One region of the Streptomyces sp. SLBN-8D4 genome, then DNA from elsewhere that is predicted to be linked to it. Evidence: riboswitches for the same ligand, from Rfam matches in the RefSeq annotation. Region 1 holds a riboswitch; the other holds the start of a gene.
The links. Region 1 has a riboswitch for S-adenosylmethionine ahead of thrC (threonine synthase). Riboswitches for the same ligand answer to the same signal wherever they lie in the genome.
Positions count from the first base shown of each region.

Region 2: linked by a shared signal. The riboswitch ahead of RKD20_RS32275 (aminotransferase class V-fold PLP-dependent enzyme) and the one ahead of thrC (threonine synthase) in region 1 are both predicted to bind S-adenosylmethionine.

Region 1 covers NZ_JBMGQC010000001.1:5,354,189-5,366,096, reverse strand. Annotated here, with positions in the region: gene RKD20_RS24365 (carboxylesterase/lipase family protein) at 1-1,053, opposite strand, end outside; gene RKD20_RS24360 (metallophosphoesterase family protein) at 1,129-2,004, opposite strand; gene RKD20_RS24355 (NADH:flavin oxidoreductase) at 2,033-3,166, opposite strand; gene groL (chaperonin GroEL) at 3,531-5,153, opposite strand; gene RKD20_RS24345 (cold-shock protein) at 5,676-5,882, opposite strand; gene RKD20_RS24340 (MoaD/ThiS family protein) at 6,326-6,601, opposite strand; gene thrC (threonine synthase) at 6,598-7,878, opposite strand; SAM riboswitch class I at 7,896-8,054, opposite strand; gene RKD20_RS24330 (glucosyl-3-phosphoglycerate synthase) at 8,203-9,147, shown strand; gene RKD20_RS24325 (alpha,alpha-trehalose-phosphate synthase (UDP-forming)) at 9,255-10,661, shown strand; gene otsB (trehalose-phosphatase) at 10,664-11,485, shown strand; gene RKD20_RS24315 (DUF3263 domain-containing protein) at 11,489-11,722, opposite strand; gene RKD20_RS24310 (ABC transporter substrate-binding protein) at 11,756-11,908, opposite strand, start outside.
Region 2 covers NZ_JBMGQC010000001.1:7,107,375-7,119,282, forward strand. Annotated here, with positions in the region: gene RKD20_RS32265 (cytochrome b) at 1-1,102, shown strand, start outside; gene trpD (anthranilate phosphoribosyltransferase) at 1,290-2,354, shown strand; SAM riboswitch class IV at 2,431-2,547, shown strand; gene RKD20_RS32275 (aminotransferase class V-fold PLP-dependent enzyme) at 2,668-4,029, shown strand; gene RKD20_RS32280 (protein kinase domain-containing protein) at 4,098-6,257, shown strand; gene RKD20_RS32285 (Lrp/AsnC family transcriptional regulator) at 6,276-6,557, opposite strand; gene RKD20_RS32290 (rhomboid family intramembrane serine protease) at 6,554-7,294, opposite strand; gene RKD20_RS32295 (hypothetical protein) at 7,466-7,705, shown strand; gene RKD20_RS32300 (NYN domain-containing protein) at 7,741-9,084, shown strand; gene RKD20_RS32305 (NlpC/P60 family protein) at 9,294-10,328, shown strand; gene RKD20_RS32310 (NlpC/P60 family protein) at 10,554-11,570, shown strand; gene RKD20_RS32315 (hypothetical protein) at 11,604-11,908, shown strand, end outside.

The DNA of each region.
Region 1 (11,908 bases):
GCGCTCCCCGTCCGGGCCCGGCGCGAACATCCGCAGGGCCGCGGCCGCCTGCTCCTCCGTGATCTTGCCGAGCTGCTCGCCGAGGGCGAGGAAGAGCCGGTACTCGTCCCGGTTGTGCCCGACCAGCAGCTCCACGTCCCGCGCCGCGCCCGCCGCCAGCGCCTCCCAGGGGGTGCATGGCAGCACCTCCCCGTCGACGACCGGTGCGAAGGGCGTCGCGGTCGGCGCGACCTGGCCCCACCGGTCGTCGTACTCGCGCATCCGCGCGCTCAACCGCTCGCCGACCGCCGGGAGTTCGCGCGGATCCACGGCCGAAAGCGCGGCGGCCGCGGGAGCGAGCCCCGCCTCCTTGCCGATCTCCATCGCCATGTCCTGTGCGAGTTCGGCGGAGAAGTAGGTGCCGGGCACGCTCTGCGCGATGGCCCGCCCGAACAGGCCCCGCGCGCTCGGCATCGCCAGCAGCGAGGCCACGGAGCCCGCGCCCGCCGACTCCCCGAACACGGTGACCCGCCCGGGGTCCCCGCCGAACGCCGTGATGTTGTCCCGCACCCACTCCAGTGCCGCGACCTGGTCCAGCAGCCCCCGGTTCGCGGGCGCCCCCTCCAGTAGGGCGAACCCCTCTATGCCGACGCGGTAGTTGAGGGTCACGACGACCACGTCACCGGCGCGCGCCAGATGCTGGGCGTCGTAGCCGGGGCTGCCCGAGTGACCCAGCTTGTAGGCGCCGCCGTAGATCCACACCATGACTGGGCGGCGGGCCGAAGGGTCCGTCGCGGGGGTCCAGACATTGACCGTCAGCCAGTCGTCGCCGGTGGGCGTCGGCAGCACGCCGGCCCGGCCCCGGAAGCCGGACTCCTGCGGGGGCGGGGGCCCGAAGGCGTACGCCTCCCGGGTCCCCTTCCAGCCCCTGACGGGCCGCGGCGCCTGGAACCGCGCATCACCCACCGGCGGTTCGGCGAACGGGATCCCCCGGAAGACCACCAGTCCGTCCTCGGCGCGCCCGCGCACGGCACCGGCCGCGGTACGCACTTCGAGACCCTCGGCTGACGTCATCGGTCGAACTCCTCACAGGTCGGGGCTGCTTCGCCTCACTCCAGCCCACGTCCCTTGCCTGAGTCAACCAAGTCGTCAGCCGAGCGCGGTGGGACCGTGCTTCTCCAGCACCTTCCGTGTCTGTTCCTCGTCCAGCTGGTACACCGTCTCGTGCGCCCGCGGGTCCCGTGCGTGGAAGGTGTGGAACATCGGGCTCGCCGGTCCGCCCAGTTCCACCAGCGAGGCCGAGGCCCCGCGCACCGCCCGCTCCGTGCCGTACGGCGTCGTCAGGTCGATTCGGTTGACCACGCCCGGCGTGACCCACACCGGCACCGACCCCAGCATCCCGAAGAGCTGGCAATGGAAGTGCCCGGTCAGCAGGACCCGCACGTCACTGCCCTGGATCGCGGACGCCAGTTCCTCGGGGTTGAGCAGCCCGAAGACCGGCTGGCTGACGGACAGGCCGAGGCTGAGGGGCGGATGATGGAAGGCGAGGACGGTTCCCCGCTCGGCCGGGGTGCTCAACACGCCCCGCAGCCAGTCCAGTTGGGCAGCACCTATACGGCCGTAGACCTTCCCCGGCACCAGCGAGTCCAGCGTGACGAACCGGTACCCGTCGACCGTGCTCACCGCGGCCCGCTCGGACGCCTCGGTCTGCAGCACGGCCTCGGGCCGGTCGTGCCCGCTGCCCAGCACCTTGCCGAAGGCTTCGCGCTCGTCGTGGTTGCCGGTGGTGAAGAAGACGGGAGCGCCCAGCGGCCGGGCAAACTCCCCGACGAGCTGCCGTACCGCCGCATACGCCTCCACCGCGCCGTCGTCGGCGATGTCCCCGGTGACGACGACCGCGTCGACGTCCCGCAGATGCCGCAGTTCGGCGAGCATCAGCCGCAGCGAGTCGGTGGCGTTGACGCCGCTCTTGCCGGGGGCGTCGGTGCGCTCTATGTGGGTGTCCGAGAGATGGAGGATCCTCATCTCCCGGACAGTACCCCTGGGTTGACGCTCAGCTGAGGGTCTTCAGCGCGGACGCGTCGTACGGCTGCAGTTCGTCGAAGCGGCCCGCCAGAACCTTCGCGGCCCACTCGGGGTCCTGGAGCAGCGCCCGTCCGACGGCGACCATGTCGTACTCCTCGCGCTCCAGGGCGTCGAGCAGGTCGTCGATGCCCTTGACCGGGGAGCCCTCGCCCATGAAGCCGCGGATGAAGTCGCCGTCGAGGCCGACCGAGCCGACGGTGATGGTGGTCCTGCCGGTGAGCTTCTTGGTCCAGCCGGCGAGGTTGAGGTCGGAGCCGTCGAACTCGGGGAGCCAGTAGCGGCGGGTGGAGGCGTGGAAGGCGTCGACACCGGCCGCGGCGAGCGGGGCGAGGATCGCCTCCAGCTCCTCCGGCGTCTCGGCGAGCCGCGCCTTGTAGGCCTCCTGCTTCCACTGCGAGTACCGGAAGATGACCGGGAACTCGGGCGAGACCGTCTCGCGTACGGCCGCCACGATCTCCGCCGCGAACTTCGTACGGGCGATCTGGTCACCGCCGTAGGCGTCGGTGCGGCGGTTGGTGCCCGCCCACAGGAACTGGTCGAGGAGGTAGCCGTGGGCGCCGTGCAGCTCCACGCCGTCGAAGCCGATGCGCTCGGCGGCGGCCGCGGCCTCGGCGAACGCACCGATGACGTCGTCCAGGTCGCGCTGGGTCATGGCCTTGCCGGTGGGCTCGTCGGCGCCGGGCCGCACGCCGGAAGGGCCGACGGCGGGGGCGTCGGCGTAGGGCGCCTGGCCCTGCTCGCGCACCATGCCGATGTGCCACAGCTGCGGGACGATGGTGCCGCCCGCCGCGTGCACCTGCTCCGCGACCTTCGCCCAGCCCGCCAGCTGCTCCTCGCCGTGGAACCGCGGGACGCTGTCGCTGTTCCCTGCCGACTCGTGGCCGACGTAGGTGCCCTCGGTGACGATCAGACCGACCCCGGCGGCCGCGCGGCGGGAGTAGTACGACGCCACGTTCTCGCCGGGGACACCGCCCGGGGAGAACATCCGGGTCATGGGCGCCATCGCGATGCGGTTCGGGACGGTCAGGCCGTTGATGTGGACCGGACGGGAGAGGATCTCGGCGGCGCGGGAGGGGGCCGGAGGGGTGGCGGGGGAGGTCACGTGGGGGTACTCCTCGGTATGTGCATACGCATGGACGTTCTCCCAGGTGTCAACCACCTCGTCGGCTCCATGATTTCCCACTGCCGCTGTGACTCCGGCCACGCATGGAAGAAGCCCGCCCCACGAGTGTGGGACGGGCTTCGATCGAGCGCCGGGCAGGCCTTGCACCTGCATCTCCCCGCAGGAAGCGGGGCGTCTTTCCTTGGACCACCAACGCGTAGTCGACCGACGGGAGTTCACGTCGAGCGGCTCGTGATCAAGCATAGCGCAAGAAAAGACCGGGGGCGGCCACCCCCTGTTCCCAGGAAGGGCCGCCCCCGGCAAGGACGTTGATCAACCGTCAGGCCTCGCGGCCCGGGGGTGATCAGAAGTCCATGTCACCGCCCGGCATACCGCCACCGGCGGGCGCGGCGGCCTTCTCCGGCTTGTCGGCGATGACGGCCTCGGTGGTGAGGAAGAGCGCGGCGATGGAGGCGGCGTTCTGCAGGGCAGAGCGGGTCACCTTCGCCGGGTCGATGATGCCTTCGGCGATCATGTCGACGTACTCACCGGTCGCGGCGTTCAGGCCGTGGCCGACGGGCAGGTTGCGCACCTTCTCGACGATGACGCCACCCTCGAGACCACCGTTGACGGCGATCTGCTTGAGCGGGGCCTCCAGGGCCAGCTTCACGGCGTTGGCGCCGGTCAGCTCGTCACCCTCCAGGTCCAGCTTCTCGAAGACCGAGGAGGCCTGGATGAGGGCCACGCCACCACCGGCGACGATGCCCTCCTCGACGGCCGCCTTCGCGTTGCGAACGGCGTCCTCGATGCGGTGCTTGCGCTCCTTGAGCTCGACCTCGGTGGCGGCACCGGCCTTGATGACGGCGACGCCACCGGCGAGCTTCGCCAGGCGCTCCTGGAGCTTCTCGCGGTCGTAGTCCGAGTCGCTGTTCTCGATCTCGGCGCGGATCTGGTTCACCCGGCCGTTGACCTGGTCCGAGGAACCGGCACCGTCGACGATGGTGGTCTCGTCCTTGGTGATGACGACCTTGCGGGCGCGGCCCAGGAGGTCCAGGGTCGCGTTCTCCAGCTTGAGGCCGACCTCCTCGGAGATGACCTCGCCGCCCGTGAGGATGGCGATGTCGCCGAGCATGGCCTTGCGGCGGTCACCGAAGCCCGGGGCCTTGACGGCGACGGACTTGAAGGTGCCGCGGATCTTGTTGACGACCAGGGTCGACAGGGCCTCGCCCTCGACGTCCTCGGCGATGATCAGCAGCGGCTTGCCCGACTGCATGACCTTCTCCAGGAGCGGGAGCAGGTCCTTGACGGAGCCGATCTTGGAGTTGGCGATGAGGATGTACGGGTCGTCGAGCGACGCCTCCATCCGCTCCATGTCGGTGGCGAAGTACGCCGAGATGTAGCCCTTGTCGAAGCGCATACCCTCGGTGAGCTCCAGCTCCAGACCGAAGGTCTGGGACTCCTCGACGGTGATGACGCCTTCCTTGCCGACCTTGTCCATCGCCTCGGCGATGAGCTCGCCGATCTGGGTGTCGGCGGCGGAGATGGAGGCCGTGGAGGCGATCTGCTCCTTGGTCTCGACATCCTTGGCCTGCTCGAGCAGGGCACCGGAGACGGCCTCGACGGCCTTCTCGATACCGCGCTTGAGGGCCATGGGGTTGGCGCCGGCGGCTACGTTGCGCAGGCCTTCCTTGACCAGGGCCTGGGCGAGAACGGTCGCGGTGGTCGTACCGTCACCGGCGACGTCGTCCGTCTTCTTGGCGACTTCCTTGACCAGCTCGGCGCCGATCTTCTCGTACGGGTCCTCGAGCTCGATCTCCTTGGCGATGGAGACACCATCGTTGGTGATCGTGGGGGCGCCCCACTTCTTCTCGAGGACGACGTTGCGGCCCTTGGGGCCGAGCGTCACCTTGACGGCGTCCGCGAGCTGGTTCATGCCGCGCTCGAGGCCGCGCCGTGCCTCCTCGTCGAACGCGATGATCTTGGCCATGTGAAGTGGTCCCTCCAGGACTGGGGGTGATTCCTTCGGACCGCGCCCGCGCCCGCGACGGACGGCTCGCCTGCCTGCGGATCCTTGCCCCACTAGGCCTGCGGGCCTCACCGACCCGGTCCATCTTTGTCACTCTCACCTTCAGAGTGCTAACGCCAATGATTAGCACTCGGCATGGTCGAGTGCAAGCGCCTACCGAAGACCGGGGTGCGTTCGACCGTCGGACGGCTGCCTGCCGGTGGGGGCTGAGCGCGCAGTTCCCCGCGCCCCTGGGTGGGTTGCAGTGGCCCGGCGCCACGGACGATCAGGGGCCGCCGCAGGCATCCAGGGGCGCGGGGAACTGCGCAGAAACGCCCGCCCCCACCGAACCCGCACCCGAAACCCCACCCGCGCCCGCACAAGACCCCGCCCAGCCGCCGGAGGCACATGCACATGCCGAAGGGCCCGTACCCATGACTCCCCATGGGTACGGGCCCTTCGGAGAAGAACGAAGAACGACGCTGTTGTTACCCGGCGCGTGCTTCAGCCAGTCGCGAGACGGACCATGTCCGCCTGCGGCCCCTTCTGACCTTGCGAGATCTCGAACTCGACCCGCTGGCCCTCTTCAAGGGTGCGGTAGCCGTCCATCTGAATCGCGCTGTAGTGGACGAATACATCCGCACCACCGTCGACCGCGATGAAGCCGTACCCCTTCTCCGCGTTGAACCACTTGACGGTGCCCTGAGCCATGCCTAACTCCCCTATTACTGGCCCTTGCACGGATCCACACTTCATGGATCCGGGTCAGACCTCACCCCCCACATGGTTGGGGGCGTGCGCCGGAACGCGTCGACCGCGGCTGAATGTATCTGTCCAACTGCCGTCTGCAACAGGTCAATCGGACGAGAATTCTGGACGGAAGGGGTCCGGAATGTAGTGAGAATTCGCCCGAATTCGGGGCAAGTCGGGCCCCATAAAAGGAGCATAAGGCGCAAAGAACCCACACACTTTGGCTACTTCTCGTCGCATCCGAAGTCGGAACTCATATGCGTCCGGCATGAAGGAAGCAGCGGGTTCCCCAACTGTACCGTGCTCAACCATAGAGAATTGCCCCCTCCGCTTCTCTCGCGGAGAGGGCAATCGGATGAACACTCGGTAATTACTGTTACCGAAGGTAATGACCAGTCATAAGGTCACCCGCCGGCAACCGCCGGGATGATGGAGACTCCGGCCCCGTCGGGCGTCGCCGTCTCAAGCCCCTGCTCGAACCGCACATCGTCGTCGTTCACGTACACGTTCACGAACCGCCGCAGCTTGCCCTGGTCGTCGAGAACACGCGCGGCGATACCGGTGTGGTTCTTCTCCAGATCGGCGATGACCTCGGCGAGGGTCCCACCCTCGGCCTGCACCTCGGCCTGGCCGCCGGTGTAGGTGCGCAGGATGGTGGGGATGCGGACGTTGACGCTCATGCGAGGCCAGCCTCTCGGAAAGAGTCCAGGTTCGGACGAATCGTGGCGGTGAGCCCGGTACCGGCCACCGCGTCCAGGGTCTTGAGACCGTCGCCGGTGTTCAGCACCACCGTGGTCTTCGTCGGGTCGAGGACGCCGTTCTCGATCAGCTTTCGCGTCACACCCACGGTCACGCCACCCGCGGTCTCCGCGAAGATGCCCTCGGTCCGCGCCAGCAGCTTGATCGCGTCCACGATCTGCTCGTCGTTCACGTCCTCCACCGCACCGCCGGTTCGGCGGGCGATGTCCAGCACGTACGGGCCGTCCGCCGGGTTGCCGATGGCGAGCGACTTGGCGATGGTGTCCGGCTTCTGGGGGCGGACCACGTCGTGCCCGGCCTTGTACGCCACCGACACCGGCGAGCACCCCTCGGCCTGCGCGCCGAAGATCTTGTACGGCTTGTCCTCGACGAGCCCCAGCTTGATCAGCTCCTGCAGACCCTTGTCGATCTTCGTGAGCTGCGATCCGGAGGCGATCGGCACGACCAACTGGTCGGGGAGCTTCCAGCCGAGCTGCTCGCAGATCTCGTACGCCAGGGTCTTGGACCCCTCCGCGTAGTACGGCCGCAGGTTGACGTTGACGAAGCCCCAGCCCTCGCCGGCCGGGTCGCCGATCAGCTCGGAGCAGAAGCGGTTCACGTCGTCGTAGTTGCCCTCGATGCCGACGAGCTCGCCGCCGTAGATCGCGGCCATGACGACCTTGCCCTGCTCCAGGTCGTGCGGGATGAACACGCAGGAGCGGAAGCCGGCGCGGGCGGCCGCGGCACCCACCGCACCGGCGAGGTTGCCGGTGGAGGAGCAGGAGAGGGTGGTGAAGCCGAAGGCGCGCGCGGCCTCGATGGCCTGCGCGACGACACGGTCCTTGAAGGAGTGCGTCGGGTTGCCGGAGTCGTCCTTGATGTACAGGCCGCCGGTCACGCCGAGCTCGCGGGCGAGGTTGTCGGCCTTGACGAGCTGGGTCCAGCCGGGGTTGATGTTGGGCTTGTCCGCCACGTCCGCGGGGACGGGCAGCAGCGGGGCGTAGCGCCAGATGTTCGCGGGTCCCGCCTCGATCTGCTTGCGGAGCTCCTCGGTGTCGTAGGCCGAGAAGTCGTAGGCGATCTCGAGCGGGCCGAAACACTCCTCGCAGGCGAAGACCGGGCCGAGGGGGACGCGGTGACCGCATTCGCGGCAGCTCAGCGCCGCGGCGGGACCCAGGTCGACGGAGTTCGTGGTGCTTGCAACTGTCTGCGCAGCCATGGAGGCGAGGCCCTTTCTCCTCATCTTCCTCACGACGCATCTCGCCGTGAGACGGATTTGGCACCTTCCCGAGTCGGGAGCCTCGCGGAGACGATCGTCAGCGATCGCTACGAGAACCGACTGGAGGGTTGCCGGGGCTTCATCGGGCCGTATCCCTCTGCCCCTCTGGATGAGCGGTATGAAGTTGTGAACGGCGGGCCACCCAGGACATGCGATGGTCACCCGCGTTGTTCAAGACTGTAACCGAAGGCCAGGACAGTTGAGATAGTCGTCCGAACGGCGAGATGGATCACACGCAGATCACACGCAGAGGAGCCGCGCACTGTGCTGAACGAAGTCGAGCGCTGGCTGGCCGCCCGGTCCTGGTCCGCGAGCGATCGCCCACTCCACCGGATCATGGCCGCGAAGCGGAGCACGGGTCGGACCGTCAGTGTCGTCCTGCCCGCGCTCAACGAGGAGGAGACGGTCGGTGACATCGTCGCCGTGATCCGTCATGACCTCATGCAGCAGGTCCCGCTCGTCGACGAGATCGTCGTCGTCGACTCGGGATCGACCGACCGCACCTCGGAGGTCGCCGCCGCGGCCGGGGCGCGGGTCGTCCACCGCGACGACATCCTCCCGCGCATACCGACCGTGCCCGGCAAGGGCGAGGTCCTGTGGCGCTCCCTGCTCGTCACCAGCGGGGACATCGTCTGCTTCATCGACGCCGACCTGAAGGAGTTCTCCTCGGACTTCGTCTCCGGCATCGTCGGCCCGCTGCTCACCGACCCCGAGGTCGACCTGGTCAAGGGCATGTACGACCGTCCCCTGGGCGGTGCCGCCGGGCAGGGCGGCCGGGTCACCGAGCTCATGGCGCGCCCGCTGCTGAACATGCACTGGCCGCAGCTGGCCGGTTTCGTGCAGCCGCTGGGCGGCGAGTACGCGGCCCGGCGCTCGCTGCTGGAGCAGCTTCCGTTCCCCGTCGGCTACGGCGTCGAGCTGGGCATGCTGGTCGACGCCCTGCACCTGGTCGGCCTGAACGCCCTCGCCCAGGTGGACGTCGGGGTGCGCAAGCACCGCCACCAGGACGGACAGGCCCTGGGCCGGATGTCCGCCGCGATCTACCGCACCGCCCAGCTCCGGCTGGCCCGCGGTCACATGATCCGGCCCGCCCTCACCCAGTTCGAGCGGGGCCGGGACGGCTTCGAGCCGCGCACGTACTCCGTGGACACGGAGGAGCGGCCGCCGATGGTGGAGATCGCGGAGTACGCGGAGCGGAAGGTCGCGTGACGGCCCGGGTGGCAGAACGGGTGACAGAACGGGGCGTTCCGTATACGTCCGCGCACTGAGCGCAACCGTACGTTTGAGCGTTTCCGGGCCGGGCTAGGTTGAGGCGTATGGCTTCCACGTCTTCCGTGCAGGGTGCTGCCCAGGTATTGGTCGCGTCCAACCGCGGCCCGGTCTCGTACGAGGTCCAGGAGGACGGTTCGCTGCGCCCCAGACGGGGTGGCGGCGGACTGGTCTCGGGACTTTCGGCGATCGGTCCGGAGGCGGGCGCGCTGTGGGTGTGCTCGGCGCTGTCCGACGGCGACCGCGAGGCGGTGCGGCAGGGGGTCGGCGAGGACGGCGTCCGCATGCTCGCCATCCCGGCCGACGTGCACGCGGACGCGTACAACGGCATCGCGAACTCGGTCCTCTGGTTCGTCCACCACCTCCTCTACCAGACCCCGCTGGAGCCGTCCTTCGACGCGGAGTTCCGGCGGCAGTGGGCGTCGTACGAGACGTACAACCGCGCCTTCGCCGAAGCGCTCGCGCAGGAGGCGGCCGAGGGGGCGGCGGTCCTGGTGCAGGACTACCACCTGTGCCTGGTGCCGGGGATGCTCCGCGAACTCCGCCCCGACCTGCGCATCGCCCACTTCTCGCACACGCCGTGGGCGCCGGTGGACTACTTCCGGATGCTGCCGGACGACATCGCGGCCCAGGTCCTGCGGGGCATGCTGGGCGCCGACCGGCTCGGCTTCCTCACCCAGCGCTGGGCGGACGCCTTCACGGCCTGCTGCACGGAGTTCGCGGACGGGCTCGGGGAGACCCGGATCGGGGTGCACGGCCTCGGCGCGGACGCGGACTTCCTGCGCGCCCGCTCGCACGAGGCCGACGTCGAGGAGCGGATCGTCTCCCTGCGCGAGGAGATCGGCGCGGGCCGCAGGACGATCGTGCGGGTGGACCGGACCGAGCTGTCCAAGAACATCGTGCGCGGGCTGCACGCCTTCCGGCGGCTGCTGGAGTCGCGGCCGGAGTGGCGGGAGCGGGTCGTGCACGTGGCGTTCGCGTATCCGTCGCGGCAGGACCTCGCGGTCTACCGGGACTACACGGCCGAGGTGCAGCGGGTGGCCGAGGAGATCAACGACGCGTTCGGCACGCCGGGCTGGACCCCGGTCCTGCTGAATCTGAAGGACGACTTCGCGCGCTCCCTGGCCGCGTACCGGCTGGCCGACGTGGCGCTGGTCAACCCCATCCGGGACGGCATGAACCTGGTCGCGAAGGAGGTGCCGGTGGTGTCCGACGAGGGCTGCGCGCTGGTGCTGTCGCGGGAGGCCGGCGCGTTCGCGGAGCTGGGTGACGACGCGATCGTGGTGAACCCGTACGACGTGGAGCAGACGGCGGCGGCCCTGCACGAGGCCCTGACGATGCCGGTCCACGAACGCGCCGAACGCGCGAAGCGGCTCGCCGCGGCGGCGACGGCACTCCCGCCCGCCCAGTGGTTCCTGGACCAGCTGAACGCACTGAAGGCGCTGAACGGGTGAGCATGAACCTTCCTACGCCCACCACCTCCGCCGGCCAGGAGGGCCTGCGGGCACTCCTCGCGGAGCCGCGCCGCGCGGTGATCGGCCTCGACTTCGACGGGACGCTGGCGCCGATCGTGGCCGATCCGGAGCAGGCGCGGGCGCACCCCGAGGCGGTGGCCGTCCTCGCCGCCCTGGCACCGAAGGTGGCCTCCGTGGCGGTGATCACCGGCCGCCCGGCCGAGATCGCGGTCCGCTACGGCGGCTTCGCGGGCGTCCCCGGCCTGGAGCACCTGACGGTCCTGGGCCACTACGGCGCCGAACGCTGGGACGCGGCGACCGGTGAGGTCACGGCGCCCGAGCCGCACCCGGGCGTGGCCGCGGTCCGTGCCGAGCTGCCGGCGCTCCTCGACGGGACCGGCGCCCGGATCGAGGAGAAGGGCGGCCGGGCGGTGGCGGTCCACACCCGCCGGGCCCCGGACCCCCAGGCCGTCTTCGACGCCCTGCGCGTCCCGCTCACCGACCTGGCCACCTACCACGGCCTGATCGTCGAACCGGGCCGGCTGGTCCTGGAACTGCGCCCGCCGGGCATGGACAAGGGCGTGGCCCTGCTGAGCCATGTCCGCGAGCTGTCCGCCGCCTCCGTCCTCTACGGCGGCGACGACCTGGGCGACCTGCCCGCCTTCTCCGCGGTCGACGACCTGCGCGCCGCCGGCACCCCCGGCCTCCTGGTGTGCAGCGGCAGCGACGAGGTGACGGAGCTCCGGAAGCGGGCCGACCTGGTGGTGGACGGCCCGGCCGGTGTGGTGGGCCTGCTGCGGGCCCTGGCGGAGCGGCTCACCTGATCCTCAGCGCTCCGCCCGCCGCGTCTCCCGCACTCTGCGCAGCCGGTTCACCGTCACCGGGTCGAAGGCCAGCGCGCGCTCGTCGTCCAGCAGGGCGTTGAGCAGCTGGTAGTAGCGGACCGGCGCGAGGCCCAGTTCCTCGCGGATCGCCCGCTCCTTCGCGCCGGGGCCCGCGAAGGAGCGGCGCTCCAGCGCGAGGATGTCCCGCTCCCGGCGGTCGAGTTCCGCATGCTCCATGCCCGGAACCGTAACGCCTGCCACTGACAGCGACTACTCCGCGTTCCGCGCGGTCAGCTGCAACGCGCGCAGCACCTGCGTGGGGTTCCCGTCGGAGCTCACCGCGGAGCCGATCCGCTGCTTCACGGCCGCGCTGACCGAGGCCCAGGACGTCTTGCTCACGGGAGGCAGCTCCGCGGAGGGCAG
Region 2 (11,908 bases), 1.8 Mb from region 1:
TGTCCGCTTCATGGAGGGCGCGATCCTGTCCGTGCCGATCGTCGGCACGTACCTGTCGTTCTTCCTGTTCGGCGGGGAGTTCCCGGGCGGCGACTTCGTGGCCCGCTTCTACTCGATCCACGTCCTGCTGCTGCCGGGCATCATGCTCGGCCTGGTCGTCGGCCACCTGATCCTGGTCTTCTACCACAAGCACACGCAGTTCGCGGGTCCCGGCAAGACGAACAACAACGTCGTCGGCATGCCGCTGCTGCCGGTCTACATGGCCAAGGCCGGAGGCTTCTTCTTCCTGGTCTTCGGTGTCATCGCGGCCATCGCGGCGATCGCCTCGATCAACCCGATCTGGTCGATGGGCCCCTACCGTCCCGACCAGGTGTCCACGGGCGCCCAGCCGGACTGGTACATGGGCTTCTCCGAGGGCCTGATCCGTGTCATGCCGGGCTGGGAGATCAACTTCTGGGGCCACACGCTCGTCCTGGGCGTGTTCATCCCGCTGGTCATCTTCCCGCTGGTCCTGGTCGCGATCGCGGTCTACCCGTTCATCGAGTCCTGGGTCACCGGCGACAAGCGCGAGCACCACATCCTGGACCGGCCGCGCAACGCCCCGACGCGTACGGCCTTCGGTGTCGCGTGGATCACCTGGTACATGGTGCTGCTGATCGGTGGTGGAAACGACCTCTGGGCCACCCACTTCCACCTGTCGATCAACGCCATCACCTGGTTCGTGCGGGTGGCGTTCTTCGTCGCCCCGGTCCTCGCGTTCGTCGCCACCAAGCGGATCTGCCTCGGCCTCCAGCGCCGCGACAAGGACAAGGTGCTGCACGGCCGCGAGTCCGGCATCATCAAGCGCCTGCCGCACGGTGAGTTCATCGAGGTCCACGAGCCGCTCAGCCAGGAGCAGCTGCACACGCTCACGGCGCACGAGCAGTACGCGCCGGCGCAGATCGGTCCCGCGGTCGACGAGAACGGCGTCGAGCGGAAGATCAAGGGCACCGAGAAGCTGCGCGCCAAGCTGAGCGAGGCGTACTACGGCGACGAGGCCCAGATCCCCAAGCCGACCGTCGAGGAGTACAAGGAGATCACGAGCGGCCACGGCCACCACTGATCGCTGCTTGTCGCTGCGCTCGCCACGCGCGGTAGTAAGGGCCCGTCCGGTGTGTCGGACGGGCCCTTTGCCGTGGGGGTTCGGTGGGGGCTTGTCGGGTCCCGTCCGAACGCCGGACGGGGCCCTGCGGCGTGCTGTGGGCTGGATAGGGTGTGGGCACACTTTCTACGACATCTGGAGCGGCCCCATGAGCGCTGTGACCCCCGCTGGAGGCGACACCGCGGCGGGCCGTTCCTGGCCCGAGGTACTGAACGCCCTGCTGTACGGACGGGACCAGAGCGCCGACGCGACGGCGTGGGCCATGGACCGGATCATGCAGGGCGAGGCGACCGACGCGCAGATCGCCGGCTTCGTGGTCGCCCTCAGGGCCAAGGGCGAGACGGTCGAGGAGATCAACGGGCTGGTGCGGACGATGTACGCGCACGCCAATGTGATCGAGGTGCCCGGGCGGACCGTGGACATCGTCGGCACCGGCGGCGACGGCGCCAAGACCGTCAACATCTCCACCATGTCGGCGATCGTCGTGGCCGGCACCGGCGCCACGGTCGTCAAGCACGGCAACCGGGCCGCCTCCTCCGCGTCCGGCGCCTCGGACGTCCTGGAGAAGCTCGGCGTCAACCTGGAGCTGACCCCGCGACGGGTGGCCGAGGTGGCCGGTGAGGCCGGGATCACATTCTGCTTCGCGGTCAAGTTCCACCCGGCGCTGCGGCACGCGGGCGCCGCCCGCGGGCAGTTGGGCATCCGCACGGTGTTCAACATCCTCGGCCCGCTGACCAACCCCGCACGGGTGCGGTCCCAGGCGGTCGGGGTCGCCGATCCGCGCATGGCGCCGGTCGTCGCGGGCGTCTTCGCCGAACGCGGCAACTCCGCCCTCGTCTTCCGCGGCGACGACGGCCTCGACGAGCTGACGACCACGTCGACCTCCCGCGTCTGGATCGTCCGCGACGGCAAGGTCACCGAGGAGAGCTTCGACCCCCGGGACGTCGGCATCGAGCTGGTGCCGGTGGAGGCCCTGCGGGGCGGTGACCCGGCGTACAACGCGGAGGTCGCCAGGAAACTGCTGGACGGCGAGACCGGCCCGGTCCGTGACGCCGTACTCCTGAACTCGGCGGCCGCGCTGGTCGCCCTGGACCCGGGCACCGGGACCCTGGCCGAGCAGCTCCGGGCCGGGATGGACAAGGCCGCCGAGTCGATCGACTCGGGGTCGGCGAAGCGGACGCTGGAGCGCTGGGTGGCCGCGAGCAACGCGTAGCGAACACCAGGGCGTCGTCCCGCGATCCGGACACGGGTTGCGGGACGACGATCACCTCACGTATTTTCTTTGACCAGGTCATGAGTGACAGTCATGAGGCCCCGGCCGACTGTCCGGCAACCCTCCGTCCGTGGCGGGGTGCCCCGGGTGAAGACCAGGCCGTAGGCAGCGAGGTCTGCGGCAAGCACGGATCCCTCACGAACCAGGGATCCTGGTCGTTCGAGGAGTCTTCCGTGAGCAAGCGAATGCGATAGGGCGCCGAGCCCCGCCTCCGCACACCCATCTCACTTTTCTCTTTCCACGGGAGTTCCCCATGTCTGTCTCCACCGCTGCCTCCGCCCAGACCATTTGTGCCCAGCTGCCCGTTCTGGGCCGGGATGTCACCGTCCCGCTCGTGACCGGCGGCGAAGTCACCTACGCGGCGCTCGACTACGCGGCCAGCGCACCGGCCCTCCAGCGGGTGTGGGACGACGTGGCGGCGTACGCGCCCTACTACGGCAGCGTGCACCGCGGGGCCGGCTACCTCTCCCAGCTGTCGACCGACCTCTTCGAGAACGCCCGCAGGACCGTCACCGAGTTCCTCGACTGCCGCGACGACGATCAGCTGATCTTCACCCGGTCGACCACCGACTCGCTCAATCTCCTCGCCGCCGCCCTCCCCGCCGACTGCCAGGTCTTCGTCTTCGAGACCGAGCACCACGCGAGCCTGCTGCCCTGGCAGGACGCCCGGGTCAGCTACCTCGACGCGCCGCGCACCCCGCGGCAGGCCGTCGAGACCCTGGAGAAGGCCCTCGCCGACCGGGACCCCCACGGCCCGGCCCTGGTCTGCGTCACCGGCGCCTCCAACGTCACCGGTGAGCTGTGGCCCGTACGAGAGCTCGCGGCGGCCGCCCACTCCCACGGTGCCCGCATCGTGCTCGACGCGGCCCAGCTCGCCCCGCACCACCCGGTGAGCGTCCGTGACCTCGACGTCGACTGGATCGCCTTCTCCGGCCACAAGCTCTACGCACCCTTCGGCTCCGGTGTCCTGGCCGGCCGCGCCGACTGGCTGCGGGCCGCCGACCCCTACCTCGCGGGCGGCGGCGCCAGCCGCAAGGTCACCCGGCGCGAGGACGGGGGAGTGGACGTGGAGTGGCACGAGAGCGCCGCGCGGCACGAGGCAGGCTCGCCCAACGTCATCGGCGCCTACTCCATCGCCTCCGCCTGCAAGGCGCTGACCGAGGCCGGGTTCGGCAGCCTGGTCGCCCGTGAGCAGCACTTGATCGGGAAGGTCCGCGAAGGGCTGGCCGAGGTTCCCGAGGTCCGCGTCCTGTCCCTCTTCGGCGACGACGCCCCCCGCGTCGGCGTGATCTCCTTCGTCGTCGAGGGCTGGAACAGCTCCCACTTCGCCGCCGCCCTCTCCGCCGAGTACGGCATCGGCGTCCGCGACGGCCTCTTCTGCGCCCACCCCCTCGTCCGCACCCTCCTCGGCAGCGACCCGCAGTCCCAGGGCGAGTGCGGTGCCCCCGAGGCCGCGCCGGGCGAGAAGTCCCTCAACGCGATCCGGGTGAGCTTCGGCGCGGGCACGCCGGACGAGCACGTGGAGCGCTTTGTGAAGGCCGTGAAGGAACTGGTCGCGGACGGTGCGAAGTGGACGTACCGCACCGAGGACGGCCGCTGCGTCCCGGCCGTCTGACGTACTGAGGTCCGGCACGCGTATACGCTCCCCCTCGGCAGCCGTACGGAATGCAGGGGGAGCACGGGGTGCAGGAGCTGCGCGAGACGGACCCGCGGACCATCGGGCCCTACGAGGTCCTGGGCAGACTCGGGTCCGGCGGCATGGGCGAGGTGTACCTCGCCGAGGCGCGCGGCGGACTGCGGCTGGCGGTGAAGGTCGTACGGGCCGAGCACGCCGAGGACCGCACCTTCCGCGCCCGGTTCCGGCACGAGGTGCGGGCCGCGCAGACCGTCGGCGGGGCGGGCACGTACACCGCGCGGGTCGTGGACGCGGACACCGAGGCCGCGCGGCCGTGGATGGCGACCGAGTTCGTGCAGGGACCCAACCTGCGGGACGCGGTGCTCGACCGGGGACCGCTGCCCGCGGACGCGGTACGGCTGCTGGCGGCCGCGCTCGCCGAGGCGCTCGCCGCGATCCACGGCAAGGGGCTGGTGCACCGGGACCTCAAGCCCTCCAACATCCTGCTCTCGCCGGACGGCCCCCGGGTCATCGACTTCGGGATCGTCCGGGCCCTGGAGGGCACCGCGCTGACCCGGACCGGCGTGGTCGTCGGGTCGGTCGGCTATCTCTCGCCCGAGCAGATCCGCAACGGCGCCCAGGTGGTGCCGGCCAGTGACGTCTTCTCCCTGGGCGCGGTCCTCGCCTACGCCTCCGGCGGCAAGGAACCCTTCGGCGAGGGCCAGGACTCGGTCGTCCTGCTGCGGATCCTGACCGGGGACGTCGACCTGTCCGCCGTACCGGAGGAACAGCTGCCGCTCGTGGAGGCCTGTCTGCGGGACGACCCCACCGCGCGGCCGACCACCGCGGAGCTGGTCGCGGCCGCGGGGCACAGCGCGGGGTCGCTGCGTGAGGGGTTGCGGCCGGGGTGGTACGCCCCCGGTGCCGAGAAGGAGCCCGAGGCCGTGCACAGCGGTGCTCACTGGGTTCCCGGGCACGACTCGGGGGAGCGGGGGAGCCGGGTCGAGTACGTGGCGCCCGTGACCGTCACGGACGTCCCCGTGGTCACCCCGGTCACACCGGCCACCGCCCCGCCGTCCCGGCGCGGGCTGCTGCGGGCCGTGGCGGGCGGCGCCGGCGTGGTCGCGGCCGGAGGCCTGGGCGGCTGGCTGTGGCTGCGGGCGGCGCCGGACGGATCGGCGAAGGCGAAGGCGAAGGCGAAGGCGGGGGCGGGGGGCCCGACGGGCACGCCCGCGACGGGCTGGCAGTACAAGGTCCAGGGGCTCGGCGGGCGGCGCGGCCCCTGCGCGGCGGTCTCGCCCGACGGCACCCGGGTGTACGTCGGCGGCGCGGACGGCGCGCTGCACGGTCTTGACCTGGACGGCCGGACCGTGTGGCGGACCCGGCTCGGTGCCGAGGCCATGTCCCCGCTCGCCACCGCCGACGGCGTGTACTGCCTGCTTGAGGACGGCCAGGAGGGCGCCTCCAAGCTGTGCGCGCTCGGCCGGGGCGGCAAGATCCACTGGACCAGGTCGTTCGCCGCGAACAGCCAGTTCCCGGTCGCCGCGGGCCAGCTGGTCCTGGTGTCCTACGGCCACGGCTCGGACGCGGGCGGGGTGCGGGCCTACGCCCCCGACGGCAGCGTGCGCTGGTCCACGTCGACCGGACCGGCGCCCACCGGCGAACCCGTGGTGGCGGACGGCGTGGTGTACGTCGGCACCTTCGGGGACCGGGTCCACGCCCTGGACGCGAAGACCGGCAAGCGGCTCTGGGCGACGACGGCCGGTGCCGACCCCGGGCGGCCCGCGCCGGTCGGCGACACGCTGCTGGTCGGATCGGGCGGCGAGCGGTCGCTGCACGGCATCTCCCGCACCGGCAAGCCGCTGTGGGACGCGAGCAACGACAAGGTGTACGGCGGCCGCTACTTCACCTGCGTGCCCTTCGCCGGCCTGGCCGTCACCGCCTCCGACTACGAACTGGTCGCCCTGGACCCCGCCGACGGATCGACGGCGTGGTCCTTCCAGTTCACCGACGACGGAAACCAGTACAGCGACCCCACGGTCTCCGGCGACACCGTCTACGTCCGCCACGGCTCGACGCTCTACGGCCTCGACCGCAGGGGGAAGCAGACCTGGCACCGGCGCGTCGAGGGCGGCGCGTCCGTCGGAACCCAGAGTCCGGTCGTCCGGGACGGCCGGGTGTACGCCGCGACCGCCGACGGCATCACGGTGCTGGCGCTCGACTCCTAGCCGGCAGGGGGCGGAGGCTCAGCTGTCGAGGCCGATCGCGAACGCGGCCTCCAGGTCGTGCTGCGAGTAGGTGCGGAAGGCCACGTGGGTGTCCGTCGCCTCGACGCCCGGGATCTTGCTGATACTGCCGGGGATGACCTCGGCGAGGTCCTCGTGCTGCTTGACCCGGACCATGGCGATCAGGTCGTACGTGCCCGTCACGGAGAAGACCTCGCTCACGGACTCCAGCGCGGCGATCCGCTCCGCGATCTCGGGGATCCGGTCCACGCTGGTCTTGATGAGGACGATCGCGGTGATCACGGCTGGTTCTCTCCCTCGGGGGCCGGAGCTGGGGCGGCCCTCACTCTAGTCGTACGGCCGAAACGCACCCAGGCGAAGACCAGGCCCAGGCCGAAGCCCACCAGGTGGGCCAGATAGGCCACCCCTGGGCCGTCGGCGGCCCGGCCCGCCGCGAGCCATTGCAGCGCCGCCCAGAACGGGAGGACGACCCAGGCGGGAAAGCGCAGCGGCAGGAAGAAGAGGAACGGCAGGAGACTGGTCACCCGGGCCCTGGGGAACAGGAACAGAAACGCGCCGAGGACCGCCGAGATCGCCCCGGAGGCACCGACCAGGGACTGCGCGGAGTCGGCGTTGGCGGCCGCGTAGCCCAGCAGGGCGAGGTAGCCGCAGCCGACGTAGAACAGGAGGAACTGCACCCGGCCCATCCGCTCCTCGGTCATCACCCCGAACACGTAGAGGAAGAGCATGTTGCCCAGCAGGTGCACCCAGCTGCCGTGCACGAACAGCGCGGTGGCCGGGGTGAGGGCGGCACCCGGCGAGCCCTCGAAGAGCTCGGCGGGGACCACGCCCCAGCGGTGGAACCAGGCCCGCTGGGCGGCCAGGGCCGCGTCCCCGGAGCCGTAGGCCGGGTCGAGACCCGAGGCGGGGCCGATCACGAAGACCAGAGAGCACAGGGCGATCAGCCCGTAGGTGACCGGAGCCGGCCCCCACAGCGCCCTGCCTGCTCCACCGACTGTGACCCTCCAGTTGCTGATCATGAACACAGAGCATGACGTAACGGGACGCAACCGAACAGAGCGCCTCGCCGCCGGAGAGGTCCTGCGGACGTCCGAGCGGCGAGTACCCGCCAGGCCGTAGGGTTACGAGCCACATGCACCGGGATGCCGGTGCGTCACCGACAATGGCTAGTAGGAAAGAGCACAGGCACGATGACGGTTCCCCTCCCGACCGCCTCGACGCGGTGGCGCTGCACCCTCTGCGGCAACCTCACGCGCTTCGACGTGACCCGCTCGTCGAAGGTCGTCGAGTACGTCCACCTCGACCTGGCGGGAGACCCGAAGGTCGAGGAGCGCGAGGTGGTCAGTGAGACCATCGAGTCGGTGCGGTGCCGTTGGTGCAACGCCGTGGACCAGGTGGAACTCGTCGACAGGCCGGGCGCCGGCTCCTGACCGGGCCGGCCCCGCACAGTGATGGGGTGTGAGGGATGGTGGAGACACAAGGCGGGGAGCCGGGCGACGGCGCCGCCGAGGTCCTCGACCGTCCGCTGCCCGACGGTGTGCGGCGCAGGGTCGTGCACATCGTCTCCGAGGGTTTCGGCGGGCTGACCGTCGGCGAACTGCCCGCACAGCTGAGACAGTACGCGCGCTTCGCGCCGAACCGGCGGGCCAAGTTCGCGGGCAACGCGATGGCGGCCGCGCTGGAGACCGATCCGCTGTTCCGCCAGCGCATCGGGGAGAAGTTCAGAGAGGCCCAGCCGGAGCTGTCCGGCGCCCTCGAATCCGGTGCCCCGCCCCCGGCCGCGGACCCGCTCGATGTGGCGGCCGCGGCCTATGTTCTGCGGCCCACCGGCTGGGTCAAGCTGGTCACCGCGGCCGGCGAGGAGGCCCAGCGCGCCGACGCCGAGCGGGCCGACGAGGAGAACCGCGCCGAGCTGGAGCGGCTGCGCGAGGAGCTCGCGGCCGCCCGCGACCAGACCCGCGCCGAGACCGAGCGGCTGCGCACCGAGCTGGAGTCCGCCAAGAAGGAAGCCGAATCGCTTCACCGGAAGCTGCGCGCGGCACTCAGTGACGTCAAGCGCGGCGAGGCGGCCCTGCGCAAGCTGCAGGCCGAGACGGACACCGCACGCGCCGAGGGGCACGCCCAGGTGTCGGCCGCCGAGAGCGAGTCCCGGCGCCTGAAGGCACGCCTCGGGGAGGCGGAGGCGGCTCTGGAGGCCACGCGCAGAGCGGCACGGGAGGGGCGCAGCGTCGAGGACATGCGCGTGCGCCTGCTTCTGGACACCGTTCTGGACGCGGCCCAGGGGCTGCGCCGGGAACTGGCCCTGCCGCCGGTCTCCGTCCGGCCCGCCGAGACCGTGGACGCGGTCGAACCGGGCCGCATGACCCCGAAGGACATCGCCGCGCGGGCCCTGTCGGAGAACGATCCCGCCATCCTGGACCAGCTTCTCGCCCTGCCCCAGGCGCACTTGGTGGTCGACGGCTACAACGTCACCAAGACCGGCTATCCCCAGATGCCGCTGGAGAAGCAGCGCCTCAGGCTCCTCGGGCAGCTCTCCCAGCTCGCCGCGCAGACCGGGGCGGAAGTGACCTGCGTCTTCGACGGCGCCGAGCTCGCCGCGCCGGTGCTGCTCGCGCCCCCGCGCGGGGTGCGGGTGCTGTTCTCCAAGGCGGGCGTCACCGCCGACGAGTTGATCCGTCAGCTGGTGCGTGCCGAGCCGCCCGGGCGGCCGGTGATCGTCGCCTCGACGGACCGGGAGGTCGCCGACGGCATCGCCAAGGCGGGGGCGCGGCCGGTCGCTTCCGTGGTGCTCCTCAAGCGCCTGTCCTAAACATCAATGTCCAGGCTGAATGCCCGAATTAGCCTTATCGTCACGCAACGTAGCGTCAAGCCCGCCTCACTGCACGTGAGTTATGTGCAAAGAATGCATGGCGTGACGAGATTTTGCTCCTGAGGATTTGAACTGATCACGGGAAGGTCACTAGGGTCTGGGCTCGAACCTCCGAGCGGGTGATCACTCAAAAGAAGGAGTTCACCTCCGTGGCGTCCCACCGTCGACCCAAGCAGCCGAGCCGTACGCGCGTGACCGTGCTCACGACCGCAGCCGCTGCCGCCGTGGCCCTCAGTGCCAATGCCGCCAATGCCGCGCCCAGCGAGAAGCCGAGCAAGGACGAGGTCAAGGCGAAGGTCGACGCCCTGTACGAGCAGGCCGAGCAGGCCACCGAGAAGCTCAACGGCGCCAAGGAGAAGCAGGAGAAGCTCCAGAAGGAGATCTCCACGATCCAGGACAACGTGGCCCGCGGCCAGGACGACCTGAACGAACTGCGGGACTCCATAGGCATGGCGGCCGCCGCGCAGTACCGCACCGGCTCCATCGACTCCTCGCTCCAGCTCTTCCTGTCGTCGAACCCGGACGACTACCTGGACAAGGCGTCCACCGCGGACCAGCTCAGCTCCCAGCAGGTCGAGGCGCTGAAGAAGATCCAGGAGAAGCAGCGCGAGCTGGCCCAGGACCGCGCCGAGGCCTCCGAGAAGCTCAAGGACCTCGCGAGCACCCGCACCGAACTGGCCAAGCAGAAGAAGTCCGTTCAGGGCAAGCTCGCCGAGGCGCAGAAGCTCCTCAACTCGCTGACGGCCGCCGAGAAGGCCGCCCTCGCCGCCGCCGACGCCCGCGCCAGCCGCTCCGCCAGCGAGCGCGTGGACCTCGGTGACGCCCCCGCGTCCTCCGCCCGGGCCCAGGCTGCCTTCAACGCCGCCCAGACCCAGCTCGGCAAGCCGTACGTCTACGGCGCCACCGGCACCGCCTCCTACGACTGCTCGGGCCTGACCTCGTGGGCCTACGCGCAGGCCGGCATCACCATCCCGCGCACCTCGCAGGCCCAGGCCAACGCCGGCACCCGCATCTACAGCATGAGCGACCTCAAGGTCGGCGACCTGGTCATCTTCTACGGCGACCTGCACCACGTCGGCCTGTACGCGGGCAACGGCCAGGTCATCCACGCTCCGCGCACCGGCACGGTCGTGCGCTACGAGTCGATCAACAACATGCCGTTCCAGTTCGGCGTGCGGATCTGAGCCTCCCGAGCGCTCAAGATCGCGACGACTCGCCGTCCGTTCGGGCGAATCGTGACGACCACAACTGACTCCACGCCCCGCCCATGACCTGCGTCATAGGCGGGGCGTCACGTTGTGTGCCCGCGAAGGTCGTTGGATGTGCCCCTGCCGCGGGGCTACTGTCGGCCGCGCTTCCCCCTTGCCGGGAAGCGTCTTTGTCCGCCAGTGGAAGGAGCGCGGCTTCCTGTGGGGTTCCATCGCCGCCTTGTCCAGACGTCCGGGTTCAACCGGGGCGCCGGTGCCGCCCTGTGCGTGCTGTCCGCGGCGGCCGCCGCGCTCGGCGCCGTACCGGCCGCCGCCGCTCCGTCCGACGCCACCCGGGCCGAGGTGGACCGTCTCTACGAGGAGGCCGAGCACGCCACCGAGGCCTACAACAAGGCCGACGAGCGCGCCGACTCGTTGCGCGAGGAGGTCAGCACCGCGCAGGACGCGATCGCCCGGCAGCAGGAGCGCGTCAACTCCATGCGGGAGGCGCTCGGTTCACTGGCCGGTGCCCAGTACCGCTCCGGCGGCCTCGACCCCTCCCTCGCGTTGCTGTTCTCCGACGACCCGGAGGACTACCTCGACAAGGCGGCCGTACTGGACCGCATCAACGCCCGTCAGGCGGGCGAGCTCAAGGACCTCCAGGAGGCCATGCGCGAACTCGCCCAGGAGCGCAGCGAGGCGGCCCGGAAACTCGGCGAACTGGAGAAGAGCCGCAAGGCCGTCGCCTCCCACAAGCGGACCGTCGAGAGGAAGCTCGCCAGAGCGCGCGAACTGCTCAACTCCCTGCCGTCCGACGAGCGCGCCGCCTACGACCGGGTCTCCCGCTCCGGGCGCTCCGACATGCCCGACCTCTCGGGTGCCGCGGCGCCCTCGGGCCGGGCGGCCGCCGCCGTGGCCGCCGCGCAGTCCGCGATCGGCAAGCCGTACGTGTGGGGTGCCAACGGGCCGAGTGCCTTCGACTGTTCGGGCCTGATGCAGTGGTCGTACGCCCAGGCCGGGGTCTCCCTCCCGCGCACCTCGCAGGCCCAGCGCTACGCCGGCCGCCAGGTACCGCTCTCCCAGGCACGGCCCGGCGACCTGGTCACGTACCGGGGCGACGCCAGCCACGTCGGCATGTACGTCGGCAACGGCCAGGTCGTGCACGCCCCGTACCCCGGTGCCCCGGTGCGCTACGACCCGGTGGGCATGATGCCGGGGGCGACGGTCACGCGCCCCTGACCCATGGCCGCGATACCCGTACGATCGGGAAACATGGCTGGTCGAAGGCGGGTGCCGAAACACGGTGTCGTGGTGCTGTGCCTGCTGCTCGCCTCGCTGGTGGCCTGCGGCGGGAGCCCGACGCCGACCGACTCCGTCAAGGCCGATGTGCAGCACCTGCTCGACCGGCGGGCCGCGGCCGTCCTCGACCGCGACACGGCGGCGGTGGCCGGGACGGGCGCCGCGGGCTGGTTCGAGGACGTCAGCGCGGTGCCGCTCGCCTCCTGGTCCTACAAGGTGACCGGCGTCCACCGCACCGGTGAGACGGCCACCGCGGACGCCGAACTCCGCTACCAGAT